2 regions of the Brevibacillus sp. SAFN-007a genome follow, and region 2 is predicted to be linked to the other one. Evidence: a T-box and tRNA genes for the amino acid it is inferred to sense, from the RefSeq annotation. Region 2 holds a T-box; the other holds one or more tRNA genes.
The links. A T-box is a leader RNA that pairs with one kind of tRNA and senses whether it is charged. The one in region 2 lies ahead of thrS (threonine--tRNA ligase), so its partner is inferred to be a tRNA-Thr.
Positions count from the first base shown of each region.

Region 1: it has a tRNA-Thr gene. The T-box ahead of thrS (threonine--tRNA ligase) is inferred to sense a tRNA for this amino acid. The anticodon was not compared.

Region 1 is NZ_JBQCKK010000013.1:18,112-27,128, reverse strand. Features, by position in the region: gene ACTHO6_RS14415 (fumarylacetoacetate hydrolase family protein) at 101-727, opposite strand; gene ACTHO6_RS14410 (hypothetical protein) at 804-1,334, opposite strand; gene ACTHO6_RS14405 (VanW family protein) at 1,481-2,098, opposite strand; gene ACTHO6_RS14400 (ABC transporter substrate-binding protein) at 2,458-3,504, opposite strand; gene ACTHO6_RS14395 (helix-turn-helix domain-containing protein) at 3,595-5,442, opposite strand; tRNA gene ACTHO6_RS14390 (tRNA-Leu) at 5,652-5,735, opposite strand; tRNA gene ACTHO6_RS14385 (tRNA-Thr) at 5,746-5,821, opposite strand; tRNA gene ACTHO6_RS14380 (tRNA-Asp) at 5,857-5,933, opposite strand; gene ACTHO6_RS14375 (C40 family peptidase) at 6,122-7,036, shown strand; gene ACTHO6_RS14370 (hypothetical protein) at 7,102-7,344, opposite strand; gene ACTHO6_RS14365 (M3 family oligoendopeptidase) at 7,444-9,017, opposite strand, start outside.
Region 2 is NZ_JBQCKK010000014.1:90,072-99,088, forward strand. Features, by position in the region: gene rplT (50S ribosomal protein L20) at 1-29, opposite strand, end outside; gene rpmI (50S ribosomal protein L35) at 121-318, opposite strand; gene infC (translation initiation factor IF-3) at 349-852, opposite strand; gene moaA (GTP 3',8-cyclase MoaA) at 1,115-2,140, opposite strand; gene thrS (threonine--tRNA ligase) at 2,334-4,247, opposite strand; T-box leader at 4,304-4,565, opposite strand; gene ytxC (sporulation protein YtxC) at 4,594-5,514, opposite strand; gene mqnC (cyclic dehypoxanthinyl futalosine synthase) at 5,697-6,803, opposite strand; gene ACTHO6_RS15295 (hypothetical protein) at 6,956-7,174, opposite strand; gene ACTHO6_RS15300 (YqaA family protein) at 7,482-8,048, shown strand; gene ACTHO6_RS15305 (acyl-CoA dehydrogenase family protein) at 8,120-9,017, opposite strand, start outside.

The DNA of each region.
Region 1 (9,017 bases), on a different contig from region 2:
TTGAGAATTGCTTTCAATGGCGTTTTTCCCGACAAAAACCCATCTTCTGTATGATTCTGACAGAAGATGGGTCGAAGTCAGCCTGCAAAACCGCTCGTTTTTATTTCAGTCTGGCCGTAAACTGGCCCCACTCTTCATCGCCCCATTTGAGCGTCAGGACATCGCCGCAAGCGACGGGTCCAACACCCGCAGGAGTCCCCGTGTAAATCACATCGCCCTGACCCAAGCCAACATGCTCCGCCACGTAGGCAATGAGCGTCTCCAGATCAAAAATGACATCGCTGATATTTCCCCGCTGCACCTGCTCACCGTTTTTCAGCAGGGAAAAGTCCGTCTGCTGCAACGCCGCAAGCCCTGGAAACGGGTGAAACGGCGTCAGGATTGCGGAATGGGGGAAGCCTTTGGCAAGCAGCCACGGATGACCCGCTTTCTTCAACTCGCTCTGCACATCGCGCAAAGTAAAGTCAATGCCGAGCGCGATTTTGTCGACCAGCTCGGCAAGCGTGCAGCCCGGCTCATACGGCCGTGCCAGATGCACGACCAGCTCCGCTTCGTAATGAAGCTCTCCGCGCGTGCCGGGCAGCTCAATCTCCTGCCCATTCGTCACAGCCAGAGCATGTGTCGGCTTGGCAAAAATCAGCGGCTTTTCCGGTACGTCGTTCCCCAGTTCAGCCGCATGCAGCCGGTAATTGCGTCCTACGCAGTAAATATTGCGAATTGGTTCCATTTTGTCCTCTCCCTTATGCAGGCTTGTCGCTCCCTTTTACTATATCATGGGAAAGAGGACGAGAAACAGCGCGTCCCTACTCGTCAAAGCAGTTGTTATAGCCGGGCCAGAGCCTTGCGTTGCCCCTTGCTTCTACTTCGAAAACCGTATCGCATATCGCTTCCAGCGCGCTCTCCAAATCCGTCTCCTCCTCGGCGGACCACATAAACCCGTAGCGAAGACGCACAACCTGCTCCTTTGTTTCGCAGAGGACAAACGCGAGCTGCGGATGCTGCTCAATGACGGCTCTGCGCGCCTGAACGGTTGCGTCCAGCGAGAACAAACCGTCCCATTCCGAAGGGACGTACGTGGAGGTCACCTCGATCCAAAGAGCGGGGGAATCGCTTTTCCTGCAAAAAACAACGGAATCCTCCCGATAAAATCCATATCCCGAAGGCAGAGCGCCCTGAAGCCTGAACGCGATCCCGATCGGCAAATCTTCCGGCTTTAGCGCTGCGACAAGCCTTCCAGGCAAAAAATAATAGCCGTCTTCCTGGCAACACCCCAAAGGCTCTCCCATGACGATCACGCGCCGATTCGGCGGATCGCCTGTCACCTGTACGTACATGGCGCACCTCCTTTTTCACACAGTATAGTCAGGAATGCCTGACTCAAACCCACATATTTCATCACTTCCAATCTTTTCCTTTTGCAGAGGACAAAAAAACAGGAGGCACATCCCGACTTGATGTCCCCCTGCTTACGTTGCTGTTGTCATGATGCACGGACGATGGCGATGACGACATCGTTTTCGTTGTATGCTTTCGCTTTAATGTTGACAGGAAAGTCGTACGGATTCCGAAACTGGAAGTCCAGGACGCCATACGCGACCGTTGCGTCCTGTCCAACCGGCACATAGCCCACGGATTTGCTGTGATTGTGCCGCTCCACAATCGTCATCCCCGCTTCTTGCGCCGCATTGTACAACGTGCTGGAAACCTGGCAAATTCCGCCTCCGAAGTCCTCGACAAGCTGCCCGTTGAGGATGGCGCCTGCCTTTTTCCAACCGTCCTCTTCTCGATTCGCGTTGCCTACTTCTTCATTAAAGGAAAAAACCGCATGCGGCTTGACTGTTTCCTGGTTAATCTTTTTCAGCGCCTTCCTGATATTGTGCTTGCGCGCGTCAGAGCTGCCTTCCATCGTTGTATGGTAAAAGCCGAGGACTTCTTGGTCTTTGAGGTCCATTTTGTCCAAAAACATTTCGCGCTGCTCTCCAGAGGAAAGCTCTGCTGTGCCCAAGGCAGATGCAGGTGCGGAAAGGACTGTGGTACACACTGAAAACAGGAAGGCTGCTGTCATGACACGGATGCCCATGAACCGGAATTTGTTCATGCTCCTCTACCCCCTCGCTTTCCTTCGTGCTGTCTCTCTTTTTTGTTTGCGCAAAATAGCTTGCGATTTGCTGCAAATCTACCGCAATGCTCGCTACTCTACTGTATCCCACGCCTGACGCGGCAAGCAACCTGCAAATCTTGGACCGTTTTCAAAGAACAGGTGAGCAGCGGACGCTGGACATCCGCCTGCGCTTTTTCCGGCGCAAAAAGGCAGACCGTCCCTGTTGCAGCGGTCTGTCTCTGCGTCGCCATTCCGCCTCGTTTTGAAAATGAAATTCATTATCACCACTCTGATTGTAGCGAAAAAAAGAAAGTTCTTCAACCTTCCTTGGTCGAAAAACTTTCTTTGATCGCTCCTCATTGCTTCTTCGCCTCGTTGTGCCGCTCAATCACGTCGGCCAATGCCTCGATCTGGCCGAGAACGGATATCGGGTCAAAGTAGAAAAAGGTTTTGTAATCCAGCACGATGACGCGATTTTCCCGGACAGCCGGAAGCTGCCTCCACACCCCGCTGTCGACTACCGCCTTCAACTCCTCCTCGGTCGTTTGGTCCCAGGCGCAGAGAAACACGATGTCCGCATCCGCATATTCCGGGAGCAGCTCCAGCGAAATCGCCTGATACTGAACGCCGCTGTCGATCACTTCGCGCTGCACCCGTTCATTGGCCTTGAAGCCGATCGCGTGGTAGATCGCTTCCCCGCCCCGTCCGAAGTTGTCGCCAAGCACGGCAAGCTCTTTCCCGTTCGGATGAATCAGGGTCGCGGTCGCATTCGGCCCGACGATGTTTTTCAACCGCTCCCTCGCCTTGGCGGCTGCCTTTTCGTATTTGGCAAACCAGGCTTCGGCCTCTTTTTGGCGGCCAAACATTTCGGCAAAAAGCCGCACCTCGTCGCGTATGCCCAGCTTGGAATCATACGGGATGTAAACGGTCGGGGCAATTTTGGACAACGATTCATAGTCGTCCCGATTGCTATCGTAGATGACGATCAGATCGGGATTGAGTGCCATGACCTTTTCCAGCGACAACGGAGAACCGATATCTTCTATGCGCTTCTCCTGCTCTGTCAGGAAGGGACTGCCCATCCACCATTCCTTGCTGGCTCCCACGACCGGAAAGTCCAAGGCCAGTAGCGTTCCGTGATAATAGCCCGCGACCACCCGTTTTGGATGGAGCGGAATCTCGACATCCCCAAGCACGGTCTTGACGATGCGCGTCGCGCCTTCTTTGGCTGGGGCATTGTCGTCAGAACCTGCCGACGCTGCCGGTGCAGAAGCAGAAGGGGCTGTCCCCTCGGTTTGTGGCGGTGTCCTTTCCTTGATCCCGCCGCACGCACTGAGCAGGACGAGAGAAAGCAGGCTGGTAACAACGATCCAGAAGTGTTTTTGGCACATGGTCCTCAACATGCTGATCCTCCTAATGAAAATGAGAATTATTATCGTATAAAGCGTATCAAGAGGACAGAACGGTTGTCCATGCAGACAAATGACCAACATTCATTCGAAATGTGACAGCAGTTCCGTCAGCCAGTCCAATTGCTTGTCCATCGCCAAAGGATCGTAGCCGTAAAAAATATTCGGGTCCGGCTCGTAGACGCGCCCGTTCCTTACTGCCGGCAGGCTACGCCACACGTCCGATTCCAGCACCTCGCACTCGTCGGCGGGCCAATGGGAGGGATAGTGGAACAAAAAAATATGATCGGCGGCATAAGCGGGCAGGTCTTCCAACGGTACGTGGATGTTCAGAAGCCCTTTTTCGATAATGTTCTGCTGTACGGCAACAGGCGGCTGCAACCCGAGCACGTCGTAGATCAGGCACCCGCCCATGCTCGTCAGGTTGCCGTAGACGTAACATTTGCCCGAGACGATTTTCACGATCAGAAACGTATCGCCCCTCCCACGCAAGTCATCCCGTCTGGTTTGGAGCGCCAGGGCTTTCTCTTGAAACTGCTTCAGCCACTGTTCCGCCTGCTGGCGACGCCCTACAGCTGTCGCAAGCATAAGCAACTCCTCGCGCCAATCGCTGCATTCCTCGGGAATCGCGAGTACCGGGGCGATCTCCCATAAGCTCTCGGTATACTCCTCCCGATACACGATGATGAAATCGGGCGGATTCGTCGAGAGCCACTGGACGGTTTTGTCGCTGTACCACTCCCCTTGTTTGAAGCCTGATAAATCCAGCCGCTCACGGTAATGCGCGGTCAGCCACGGCTCCATCCACAAGCCGATCACGCCAAATACCGGGACGATCCCCCAGGCAAGCAGGCACGCCGTGACATGCGGCATCAGGACGGCGATCCGTTTCGGCTGCTTTCTGTACACCGTCGGCGGGACACCCACGATCTGCTTGAATTTTCGGCTGAAGTAATAATCGTTGGCAAACCCGGTTTCCTGCGCAATGACATGCAAATCCTTGGCGGAGAACTGGAGCAGCTCCTGCCCTTTGCGGATACGAACGCGGCCGAGATACTCGACGAAGCTCATGCCCGTTTCCTTGCGAAAAACCCGGGAAAAATGTTCGGGGCTGACGCCGATGCGCGCGGCGAGCTGCTCCCTCGTAATCGGTTCGCGGTAATGCTGCTGAATATACCGGATCGTCTGCTCCATCAGGCGCCGCGTTTCCTGGGTGTCTTCGTTCGTTTTCGGCTGGAAAAAGACGGAGAGAACCTGGAGGAACAGAGACTGAATCTTCCACTCGTTTTCGTTTTGCGCAATGGCGATCCTCAGCTCCTGGGCCCATTGGAGGACGCGCTGGGGAAAGGAGTAGTCAAGGACGCCCGCAGGCATATCCCGTATGGGGATGCGCCGGTATCCCCCCTCTTCGGCAGACAGCGCCAGCTTTTCAAAGGCGATGCGCTCGATCACCAGAGAAACATCATGCTCATTGATGACGTACATGCCACTGTCGGCCGGGCAGAAAACGGCAACGCCGGGATGCAGGGACAGCTTGCGCCCTTCCAGTTGCAGAGTGCCACGCCCCTCGCGAACGAGCAGGAGCATGTCGGCGTCCGTCCGATTCCATTCTTTATCCGCATGCGCGGGGTAGCAAAGCAATTGCGCTTCCTTCCACGCATAAATCTGTCTGGTCGGCTGGGGATCGGCCGGAAGCGGCTTGGCGGCCGGTTCATGCTCCAAAGCAATCGCCTTTCTTCTGGAGCGCCGCTCCGCCAGGCTTTGCTGACGCAATTGTGCCCGCAGCTGCTCGGCTTCCTCAGGCGTCAGAAGGCCAACATATTGAACATGGCGGTGCTTCCGTTTGCCGTTCTCATCCACATAGGACTCCACAATGCGGTAGTACGTATAGCGGGTTCCGTTTTTTTGGATGGTCGTTTTTTTGAGAAACATGGCAATCTCTCCTGACTGAAAACATCACGGTCTGGTTAGGGACGTTTTTAGGGACTACTTGTTCAACGCTATGTACGCGAGCCAGCTTGTCGAAGCGAAGCCATCTCCCGCACACGCACGTCCACACGCTCGCGTCTCGCGACTGAACAAAAAAAGGTTTTTGATCTGCTGAAACCAGCAAACCAAAAACCTGTCATTCCTCGATATAGTGCGGTCGAGAGGACTTGAACCTCCACGGTGTTGCCACCACTAGAACCTGAATCTAGCGCGTCTGCCAATTCCGCCACGACCGCCAATAAAACGTGGTGCCGGCGATAGGAATCGAACCCACAACCCCCTGATTACAAGTCAGGTGCTCTACCAATTGAGCTACACCGGCATCGTTGATATTCGCCCTTCTTCCTGATCGAAGAATGGCGGAGCTGACGGGACTCGAACCCGCGACCTCCGGTGTGACAGACCGGCGTGAACTCCAACTTCACCACAGCTCCATGTGGTTTTTTGCTCCACTTTTGCTCACTCTCGTGGGCACTTCTGTAATATAGCATTGCTTCTACCCATTTGGCAACCGTTTTCGAAAACTTTTTTTCCACCCGATTTTTTCATAGATTTACCATGGAAAATCCGCTAGAATTTTAGCTAGACATGCAGAAAATAGTAGATTGGTGGAGACGATGACATGAAACTTACTTCGAAGCTACTTACCTCCCTCGCCCTCTTCACTCTGCTGCCTACTGCTGCTCACGCCGCCTCTGGAGTGTATGTGGTATCAGCAGGGGACACGTTGAGCAAAATTGCCCGCGAGCACCAGACTACGGTGACCCAGCTCATGCAAGTGAACCAACTGAAAAGCGATCAATTGTCGATTGGCCAGACTTTGTCCTTGCCTGCGGGCAGCCTGTCGACAGGCGGTCAAGCCGCGATCCCTGCGGATATCGTAGCCGCCCCGAATGACTCCGCCCAACAGGAGCCAGCACAGCCAGAGTTGACAGCTGGCGAAAAAGCGCGCGTGACGGTAGACGTGCTGAATGTGCGCAAAAAAGCGTCGACGGACGCAAGAATTTTAGGCAAATTGAAATTTGGTGACCTGGTTGAAGTCGTGGAGACAGGCAGCGAGTGGACCAAAATCGAATTCGAAGAGGAAGAAGCGTACGTCTTCTCCGCTTACCTGAGTCCCGTGCTAACCCCGGACGTTGCGTTTGCAGGCACTGTCGATTCCGCGAGCCTGCGTCGCCTCGAATCGATCTTGGAGCCTCTGCTCCACACTCCGTACAGACTCGGGGGAACCACACCGGACGGATTTGATTGCAGCGGCTTTACTACATACGTATTCAGCCGCCTTGGAGTTACCCTTCCTCGCACATCCGAGGAACAATTCCGCGGAGGAGTATCGATTCCACTGGAGCAAGCACAGCCGGGCGATCTCTTGTTCTACGATGCGCTTGGAAAAGGTCGCGTTTCCCACGTGGCGATTTACTTGGGAAATGGCACGATCGTCCACGCCAATGGCGATGACGTTCGCTACGGCAAGGTGGAGTACATGCACAAGCTGTATCCGTTTTACGGCGTCAAACGCTACGCCGAATTCCAGTAGCCGTCCACCCAACCAAACAGCCCACACCAGTCTATTGGTCGTGGGCTGTTTCCTGTTGGTGCGTATTAATGAATTTCCGAATTGTGGCCGGCCTGGGGAGGTGTCTGGTTGGCCCCTATTTCGATTTTGCCCAAGGCCTGCTTCATCTTGTCAAGCTGAAGCTGGTAATCGCGCACAACCACGGTGAGAACGCTGACCGATTCTTTAAAATCCGGTTCGCTGCTGACCCTGTCTATGGCTCTATGTAGATGCAGCATTTTGTTCTCTGTTTCCCGTAGTAGGTCGAGTAACTGCAATCCGTTTACCACGTGATCACCTCATTTGTTTTTTCTTACTTTCTCCCTGTCGGCTCGTTGCTATGCGCAAAAAAACGCCCAACACGATGTCGGACGTTTTTTCCTGTGGACTCATGCACGCGCGGCTGCCAGCTCCACAAACGTTTCGATATCTTTTTCAATCAGGGCAAGCGAGCTGCGCCAGAAGTCAACCGAGCGCACGTCGATATCCATGATCGCGGCCACATCGGCGACGCTCCGTTTGCCTGTGACGGACAAAAGCTGGTCGTACTGTTGAACAAACGCTTCGCCGCGCTTCCTATATTCCGCGTACAGTCCTTTTGCGAAGAGCAGACCAAAGGCGTACGGGAAGTTGTAGAAGTTGAAGTCCGCACTGTAGTAATGCGGCTTGCACACCCACATATACGGATGCAGCGCAGCATGGTCAAGTCCATCTCCGTAGGCGTCCTTTTGCGCTTGCAGCATCAGCTCCTTCAATTCGTTGACGGACAGGGAGCCTTCTGCGCGGCGGGCAAAGACGGCCGTTTCAAACAGGTAGCGGCTGTAAATATCGACGATGACCTGACTGGCCCCGGAGATGTCGTTTTCCAGAATGGAAAAGGCTTCCTCCGGCGTCGCCTGAGCCAAAGCGGCTTTGGCAATAATCGTCTCACACAGAATCGACGCGGTTTCGGCGATCGGCATCGGGTAATCGCTGTTGTAGAACGCTTCCTGGACGAGACATTCGCCATGATAGCCGTGTCCCAGCTCGTGCGCCAAGGTACTCACGTCATTGTAGCTGCCCGTGAAGTTCGCCATGATCCGGCTCTCCCCTACCACGTGCAGGTTGTGGCAAAACGCTCCGCCGCGCTTGCCTTCGCGAATCTCGGCGTCAATCCACTGGTTGTCAAAAGCGCGGGCGGCATAATTCGCCAGCTTTTCGCTAAAGCTACCGAAGTGCTTGACAATAAAGTCGCGCGCTTCCTGATACGTAAAGCGCATGTCGGCTTCGCCCACCGGAGCAAACAGATCGTAGAACGGCAAGCCATTCTCGTGCCCGAGCAGCTTTGCTTTTGCCCGGAAGTATTTCGTGAAGGCCGGCAAGCTTTCCTTCATCGCGGCAAGCATGGCGTCCAGTGTCGCCTTGTCCATGCGCGAATCGAGCAGCGTTTTTTCCAGAGGCGATTCATAGCCGCGCAGCTTGGCAACGGTGATGACCTCTCCCTTGATGCCGTTCAAGCTCGCCGCAGACGACTCCTCGATCTTTTGATAGGCGGCAAGCTCTGCCTCGTAAGCCGCCTTGCGCAGCTCGGCGTCTTTTTCATACGCCATGTTGCGGATGACAGGCAGCGGAAGCTGTTTGGCCTCTCCGTCGATGGTGATGTCCACCAAAAGCGTCGAGGTCAGTATTTCCTGTAGCTTCGTCCAGGCATGGGAGCCTGTGTTTTTCATTTTGGCCAAAATGATTTCTTCTTTTTCGCTGAGCATGTACTTGCTCTTCTCCGCCAATTCGGTCAGCATGAAGCGGTGGGTTTCCAGAAGCTCGGACTGGCTAATCAGCTCGCTCACATTGTCCAGTTGGCCGAGCCACTTCTGGAACTGCACCTCCGGCTCTACCAGCTCGACGGATTGCTCCTGCACTTTTTCGATGAAGGACAGTGCTTTCTCGTTTTTCGCGTCCACGCTTGCCGTCAGTTCGCCAAACG
Region 2 (9,017 bases):
GTAACAATGCCACCTTTTACTCTTGGCATACTAAACTCCTCCTGGTCTTTCCAGCATGGCGGCCAACTGCTAGGCGCTTAGGGAGCTCATGCTGCGTAATGTGTGTAGTGATACAAAAACTTACAGGTAAGTGAGCATTTGCTCAATACGTTTTTGATCGCCTTTGGAAACGAGTGCAGCTTTGCGCAGGTGGCGCTTTTGCTTCGTCGATTTGTTGGCGAACAAGTGGCTACCGAATGCGCGGTCGCGCTTCAATTGGCCGCTTCCAGTCTTTTTGAAACGTTTCGCAGCAGCCTTGTTGGTTTTCATTTTAGGCATTTGAAAAATCCTCCTGTCTACACTACTATCTTACTTTTCCGCTTTCGGAGCCAGAATCATGATCATGCTGCGGCCCTCGATCTTCGGTTTACGCTCAGGCGTAGCGAGATCTTCACACTGGGCAGCGACACGCTCCATAACGCCAAGTCCGATTTCGGAGTGGGTGATTTCACGTCCGCGAAAACGGATCGTACACTTCACCTTGTGGTGATCCTCCAGGAACTTGCGGACGTTGCGAAGCTTGGTTTGAAAATCGTGTTCTTCGATGTTTGAAGAAAAACGCACTTCTTTCAGCTCGATGATCTTCTGGTTTTTCCGGGCTTCTTTCTCCTTCTTCGCCTGCTCGTACTTGAACTTTCCGTAGTCCATGATACGGCATACAGGCGGCTTGGCTGTCGGAGCAACGTTTACCAGATCCAGTTCGGCTTCCTGGGCAATGCGCAACGCTTCCCTGAAGGGTACGACTCCCAATTGGCTCCCGTCAGCACCGATCAAACGGACTTCACGGGCACGAATCGCTTCGTTGATTAACATTTGGTCCTTGCTAATACTTTCCACCTCCGTCAATTTCGAGAAGGAACAAAAATGTGCGAACGCAACTGCGCCCGCACATATCTCACCTAAGCAATTTCATCAGATCCAAGGATCCTTGCATAAGAGTTACCTGTCAACAGTCGTGTCGGACGTCGACCCAGGTGAGAAGCTGGGCGCCTCTGCTTGTTCTCGAAGTATGAAGTGTTTATACACGCAACCTATGATACAAGGTAGAGTTGTCTTTGTCAAGGCTTATCGCCCTTCATCCTCCAATGTGGGACATTTCTACCTTCGGACGCTTGCGAAGTCCCTGCGTGTGGTCCAGCCGCTCTTCCGAATAGCGCTCGTCGCGCTTTTCCCAGATCGCGCGAATCAGCTCGCGGATTTCGTCGTCGCTTCGCCCGGAACGCAGCGGCTCGCGCAAGTCTTCTCCGGCGGAGGCGAACAGACAGTTGTACATTTTCCCCTCCGCCGACAGCCGCGCGCGGGTACAGGTCGAACAGAAGGCTTGCGTCACCGACGAAATCAGGCCAATCTCTTGCTCGCTGCCCTCATAGCGGTAACGCGAAGCGACCTCGCCAAAATAGTTCGCCTCGACCGGGACGAGCGGCATTTCTCGGTGGATCATCTGGATGATTTCGCTTGCAGGCACAACCTGATCGAGCTTCCAGCCGTTGCTGTTTCCGACGTCCATAAACTCGATGAAGCGCAGCGTATGCCCCTGCTCGCGGAAGTAGCGGGCCATCGGCAAAATGTCCTGGTCATTGACGCCGCGCTGGACGACCATGTTGATTTTCACCTGGAGCCCCGCTTCCGCCGCCGCGCGAATCCCGGCAAGCACGCCTTCCACCGGATAGCCTCTGCCGTTCATCATGCCAAAGCGCTCATTGTCCAGGCTGTCGAGGCTGACGGTGACGCGATCCAGTCCGGCTTCCCGCAAGGCTGGAGCGTGACGGACGAGCAGGGAGCCATTGGTGGTCATGGCGATATCCTGGACGCCCTCTATGTTGCGGAGCATGCGAATGAGTACAGGCAAATCCTTGCGCATCAGCGGTTCCCCGCCCGTAATCCGGACTTTCCGCACGCCAAGCTGGGTGAATAGGTTGGTCAACCGGGCGATTTCTTCGAACGACAGCAGCTTGTGCTGAGGCAAAAAGGCAAAATCCGGTCCGAAAATTTCAGCTGGCATACAGTATCGGCAACGAAAATTGCATCTGTCTGTCACGGAAATGCGCAGATCACGGAGAGGTCGATGTCGTGTGTCACGTACTGGCAGCTGCTCTGGCACTGGCGGTCACTCTCCTTTTGGCGTCCGACTTACGATTCCGGTTTTTTATTAGCGTACCATATTCCCCCTGCAAACGGCTGCTTTTTCTGCACGTTTCGCCGCTGACAAGCTGAAAGCCGTGCTGGACCGTACCCGGCCGCGCCAATCAAAAGGGCAGCTGCCCACCGCTTGCGTGAGAGCTGCCCTTTTGGCTTTACTTCATTTCGTTGATTTCTGCGCGGATTTTTTCCACGAACTCATCCACTGTCATCGCGCCTTCATCGCCTACCCCGCGTCTGCGCACAGACAGGGTGCCGTCGTTCACTTCTTTTTCCCCAATGACCAGCATGTACGGGATTTTTTGTACCTGGGCTTCCCGGATTTTGTAGCCGATTTTCTCGTTGCGCGCATCCAGCTCCACGCGGATGCCGGCTTGTTGCAGCTTTTCTTTGACTTGCTCGGCGTACGGAATGTGCACTTCGCTGATGTTCATCAGACGTGCCTGGATCGGCGTGAGCCATACCGGGAACGCGCCTGCATAGTGCTCGATCAGGATGCCGATGAAACGCTCCATGGAGCCGTACATTGCACGGTGCAAGACAACCGGACGATGCTTCTCGTTGTCTTGGCCCACGTAAGTCAGGTCGAACTTCTCCGGCATCTGGAAGTCGAGCTGGATGGTGCCGCATTGGTGACGGCGTTTCAGCGCGTCGGTAATCTGGAAGTCGATCTTCGGTCCGTAGAACGCGCCGTCGCCTTCCTTGATCTCATACGGCATCTCCAATTGCTCCAGCACCTTTTTCAAGGAGCTTTCCGCTGTTTCCCACAGCTCGTCGGAGCCCATGGAATCTTCCGGACGAGTCGAGAGCGCTACGCTGTATTCAAACCCAAACACTTTGTAGATTTTGTCGATCAGCTGAATCATGTTTTTGATTTCGCTCTCGATCTGGTCAGGACGGACGAATACGTGCGCGTCATCCTGGCAGAAGGTGCGAACCCGGAGCATTCCGTTCAACGCGCCGGAATATTCGTGGCGGTGAACCTGGCCGAATTCGGAGTAGCGAATGGGCAGGTCGCGGTAGGAATGCATCGCGTTTTTGTAAATGAGCATGTGTCCTGGGCAGTTCATCGGCTTCAAGGCGTACGTCGCGTTGTCTACCTCAGAGAAGTACATATTTTCCTTGTAGTGATCCCAGTGCCCGGATTCTTTCCACAGACGCTCGTTCATGAGGAACGGCGAGCGCACCTCTGTGTACTGGGCCAGCTGTTGCAGGCGGCGGGAGAATTGCTCCAGCTCGTTGCGGACCGTGAAGCCCTTCGGCAGGTAGAACGGCATGCCGGGCGCTTCCTCGGAGAACATGAACAGCTCCAGCTCTTTGCCCAGCTTGCGGTGATCGCGCTTTTTCGCCTCTTCGATGAAGTGCAGGTATTCGTCCATATCCGCTTTTTTCGGCCAAGCGGTACCATAGACGCGCTGCAGCACCTGGTTTTCCGCTTTTCCGCGCCAGTAGGCACCGGCCACGCTCATCAGCTTGAACGCCTTGATGTAGCCAGTGGACGGCAGGTGCGGACCGCGACAGAGGTCGAAAAACTCGCCCTGCTCGTACAGGGTAATCGTCGCATCTTCCGGCAGCTCGCGGATCAGCTCCAGCTTCAGATGGTCGTTGAGGTTTTGGTAAATTCTGGTTGCTTCATCGCGGCTGACGACTCTGCGGCGGATCGGCAAGTCTTCCTTCACGATTTTTTCCATTTCCGCTTCAATCTTGGCCAGGTCCTCCGGCGAGAGCGAGACCGGAATGTCCATGTCGTAGTAGAAGCCATCCTCGATCACCGGACCGATTCCGAATTTGACTTCGCTGCCGTAGATGCGTTTTACCGCCTGGGCCAGCAGGTGGGCGGTACTGTGACGGTACACTTCCAATCCTTCCGGTGTATCGAGCGTCACGATTTCAATCGCGGCGTCATCCTCAAGCGGAGTGTACAGATCCACGAGTTTGCCGTCTTTTTTGCCAGCTACTGCTTTTTTCTTCAGGCTCGCGCTGATGGAGCCTGCAATCTCTTCGATGGTAATCCCAGCTTCGTACTGGCGGACTGCTCCATCCGGGAACGTTACGTTGATTTGTGCCACCTTGGATTCTTCCTTCCTGTTTGTTGGTTTTGAGAAAATAAAAAAACACCCATCCCAGAAGGGACGAGTGTATTCTCGCGGTACCACCCTAGTTCAAGTCTGTCCAAAATCCGGGCCGCTCCAAACGGATGCCCAAACAGACTCCTCATTCACCTCGTAACGGTACAGGACCGGCAAGCCGTTACTAAAAGCATGCGCTTCGTTCCCGGCTGCTACTCGAAGGGGGTAGACCCATATGATCTCGCAGCAAGCTTCCAGCCAAGGCCTGCCTCTCTAGAGCGATCTCGATATCGTCCATGTCCTTCTCATCGTATTTGTACGCCATATTCACACTTGTTGTTCCTCATTATAGTGTAGTCGGATTGTTCCCGTCAAGTATGCGTCTTTGTCCGAGGCATAGCGAACAGGAATGGCACGTAATGAGCCTGCTGTCGAAAATGCTGCGGATCGTTTGCACCAATCCCGGCTTTTCCCCGGCCATGTGCAGAACGATGCTCTCAGGCGCGAGCGTCACCAGCGCGCTGACCAAATAATCCTCATCCCGGCATGCTTGCTCGTCCATGCCAAAGACCGCGTCCAGTTGCTCCAGCCAGAGACGATCTCCCTTTTTGTCATAAAGATGGAAAGGTTTGTCCACACTAGGAATAACATGGACCACTTCCTGCTTGACTTCCTGCACGGCGATAAAATACCGCAGAAGCTCGACGAATTCCTGGTATTGCTTGTCTTCCAAATACTCGTCGATACCGGATTCCACCAGCTCGAACAGCTCATTCCAATGTTCCTGTAGCCGGAACCTGACAAACCCCAATACGTTGATGGTACGCTCCTGCTCCAGATAGAAAAATGCCTTGCGATACACGTTTGCCTTGCGAGTCGTAGCGGCCAAAAGCTCCCGGCCGTCCTGCTCGATCTCCAGGCACATGCGCTCGATGTAAGGAAACACTTCCGCCCATTCTTCTTCCAACTGTTCCGCCGCCAAAAGATCGGTCGCCATTTCCTGCAAAATCTCCGGCTCCTTGACCTGCGCCACCCATTCGGCCAAGGTCAAGGCCACAAAAGCTCTCGCCCACTCTATCGTCTGCGCATCGTATTCCTCTTCGCACCAGCTCTGAAAAAGGAACGTGCAGTAGTCGTCCTGTTCCTGCTCCTTGTATGTAATGCGCACCGGGGCAGTATTGACCCGCTCCATCATCTCATTGACGATCACGCGATACGTGCCACTATGCTCAGGGACATTCTCCAGCAAGACGCGATACGTTTGCATTTTCATCCCCCCCAACCGCCATTGTAGTTACAGTATATGTCCCTTTATAGGCGATATACTTTTAAACGATTGGAAACCGGGGGAGGAAAAGGGCCTGCCGCGAAGCAAAAAACACGCTGCCTGCTCGTCTTTCGCTTGTGCGACATGACGAACAGGCAGCGTGCTGCCGAACGTTTTTTCCTTTAGTTTTGCATCACAAAATCTCTCTCCGCCATTTCGCCGTCCTTGAACACGCGCAGGATCTCGTACTGGGTGTTGCGCTGCGCCGGAATTTTGCCCGCGCCGCGGATCAGTTCGAGAATCTGGTTGGTATTCACCTTATAGGTACATGCGGCAGCCGAAACAACGTTTTCTTCCATCATGGTCTGGCCGAAATCGTTTGCTCCGTAGGAGAGAGACAGCTGGCCGTACTCCGGACCCATCGTCACCCAGGAAGCCTGGAGATTTTTGAAGTTGTCCAACATCAGCCGGCTGATCGCCAACGTCTTGAGATATTCCTCCGGCGTATTGTTCACGGCTTTCATGTTCGTGTTGTCCGGCTGGAACGTCCAGACGATAAACGCTTTGAAACCATTCGTCTCATCCTGCGCTTCCCTAATGCGCATCAGAGACAGCACGCGCTCCTCCATTTCCTCGCCAAAGCCGATGACCATCGTCGCCGTACCCGGCAAGCCGATGCGGTGGGCGGCTTTTTGCGTTTCGATCCACTCTTTCCACGAGCCTTTCAGACGGGAAATTTTGCGGCGGGTACGGTCGTCGAGAATTTCGCCGCCTGCTCCCGGCAAGGAATCCAGCCCCGCGGCCTTCAATTCCTTGAGCACGTCCTCGACCGTCATGTTGGAAACCTGGGCGATCTTGATGACTTCCGCTACCGACAAGGAGTGCATCGTAATTTGCGGGAAGCGCTGCTTGATCGCACGCAGCAGGTCGGTAAAATAATCAATTTTCAGATCCGGATTGGTTCCGCCCTGCATCAAGATTTCCGTACCACCGACGTCGATTGTCTCCTGAATCTTTTGGAAAATAACCTCTCTGGGCAGGACATAGCCTTCGCTTGAGCCGGGACGACGGTAAAAGGCGCAAAAGCGGCAATACGTATCGCAAATGTTCGTATAGTTCACATTTCGGCTAATGACAAACGTGGCAATGGGTTCTGGATGGTGCTTTTGCATCACCAGATTGGCGTAGTGTCCGATCTTTTCAATTTCATTGCTGGCAAACAGAGCAAGGCCGTCTTCCAGACCCAGTCGTTCTCCGGCAAGGGCACGTTCCAATATCGCATCGATCATAAGGATCACTCCTCGTACCTTACGTAAATTCCATTCCACATGATATCACAATCCAGACCTAACGGCTACAGTTCGGGGTGCTGGCACAATCAGGGCACAGACGCAAAACAGCCCCGCTATCAGCAGAGCTGTCCGTTTTTTCCGCGATGGGCTCATTCAAATCCAATCTGCTCATACACTTCCGGTTCCCAGTAAATCACCGTTTGCGCAAGCGGCAGATTCGTTTCGCGCGCGCCATTCGGCTGCCCGTTAAAGTAAATGATCTCCGTTACGGCTACCCGATCTCCGCGTACGTCGATTTCTCCCGTCAACTGCAAACTGGCTCCATCCGGCGCATAAAAAACCACTTTCCCCGATCCCAATGTCTTCATGGGTTCCTCCCGATGCTGTCTGTCCTTTTTTTCTCTATTTTCTATACTAATGGACATTCTTTCCTAGCGTCAATGAAAAACAAAAGGTCTTTCTTCCCATGCCCGTGGCATTTTCGGGCGACTCGCGCAGGACAAACCTCCTCAAAAAGAAACAGAATCCGGGAAAAACGTAACCCGCTGGCGTTTACCGTCGTATTCCCTCCAACAGGCGGTCTGTGTTTGGGCCTGGCCGCATATCCTAGCTACTGAAAACCGATTTTTTCCTGTATAATGAAAACCCGAGAGGAAATGTCCTAAGGAGATGCTCATGCTCGATCAAATCACACAACTGTTCATGCAATATGGAATATGGGGACTCTTTGGCATGGCATTCTTGGATTCGTTCATCAGTCCAATTCCTCCCTTTTTTATGCAAATCGCGATGAGCTTGCTCGATCCCGGCTCCGCCCTCCGCTTTGCAACCGTGGCCTTTACCGCCTCGATTCTCGGCGCGCCGATTGGCTTTTTGCTGGGCAAATGGCTCGGCAAGCCGATTTTGCAGAAGCTGCTGCCGGAAAAATGGGTCGTAGTCGCCACCGAGAAATTCGCCAAAAACGGGGATGCTGCCGTGTTGATCGGTGCGTTTACGCCGATTCCGTTCAAAGTGTTTACCGTGCTGAGCGGCGTGTTCAACTACTCGCTGACCAAGCTCATGCTGTTTGCCATCGTCGGCCGCGGTCTGAAATTTTTTCTGATCGGAACCTTGTTTCACTTGTACGGCAAGCACGCCAAGGTGCTTTTGGACGAATACCTGGAAGTCACGCTGCTGGGTGCCGCTGCGCTGGTGGCGATCGGCTGGTTCATCTGGAACAAGCGCCGCAAACGCGATGCCTGAAAAGCTTTCGTGACAACAAAAAACGCCCGGGGGTGCCAATTGCAACTGCCCGGGCGTTTTTTCGCTTGTTTTCAGGTAGCGGAAGCAAAGGCCGGCTGCTGCTTGAGCGCTTCCACCGGGATCGGCTCGCAGTCCACCAGCTCCCGGAAAAACTGGACGTCCAGCAGTTCGTCGCCTTGAATGCCGCGCTTCGCTTGTGGCGTCAGGTGCTTTTTCGCGTACAGCTTCGCCAGCACGTATTTGCGGGCGTTGTTGTCGGTTGCCACCTGGTCCTCCGCTTCGCTGACGATGCAGGAGAGCGCGTACAGGTCGATCATGTGGTCGGCGAGCGCCTTCAATTTATAGGTCACGTAATCGGGCGGCTGCCGGAAAAGATAGGCGATATTTTCTTCCAGGATCGCCAGTTCCGCTTGCAAAAGCTCCGCAAACGGCTGCGAAAAGGCGTGTCGCCAGCTGTCGATGCGGGAGCGCAGCAGCCGGGTGAACACGACGTGGCTGTTTTCTTTTTGCATGACGCGCAAAATGTCCAGGGCGAGGATGTTGGACGTGCCCTCCCAGACTGTCAAGACCTGGGCATCGCGCAGCAGGCGCGGCGTCACGTACTCCTCGATAAAGCCGTTGCCGCCGTGAATCTCGATCGCCGTATGGGCGGCTTCGACGGCTTCCTCTCCGGTCCGGTATTTCAACAGCGGAATCAGCAGCCGCATGAGCGCCATATCTTCGCGGCTTCCCCTGCCGTCCTGGAGGCGGTCGTACACGGCAATCATGTCAAACACCGCGCCCGTGCTCACTTCCGTATCGAGCAGCAGGCTGACCAGCATTTCTCTGACCAGCGGATACTGGTCGATCGGGTTCTGGAACGCCCGCCGCCGGCTCGCGTAGTATGTGGCCTCGTACAGCGCCCTGCGCATGATGCCGATGGAGGCCACCGCATTGCAGATGCGCGACAGGTTGAGCGCTTCCGCCATG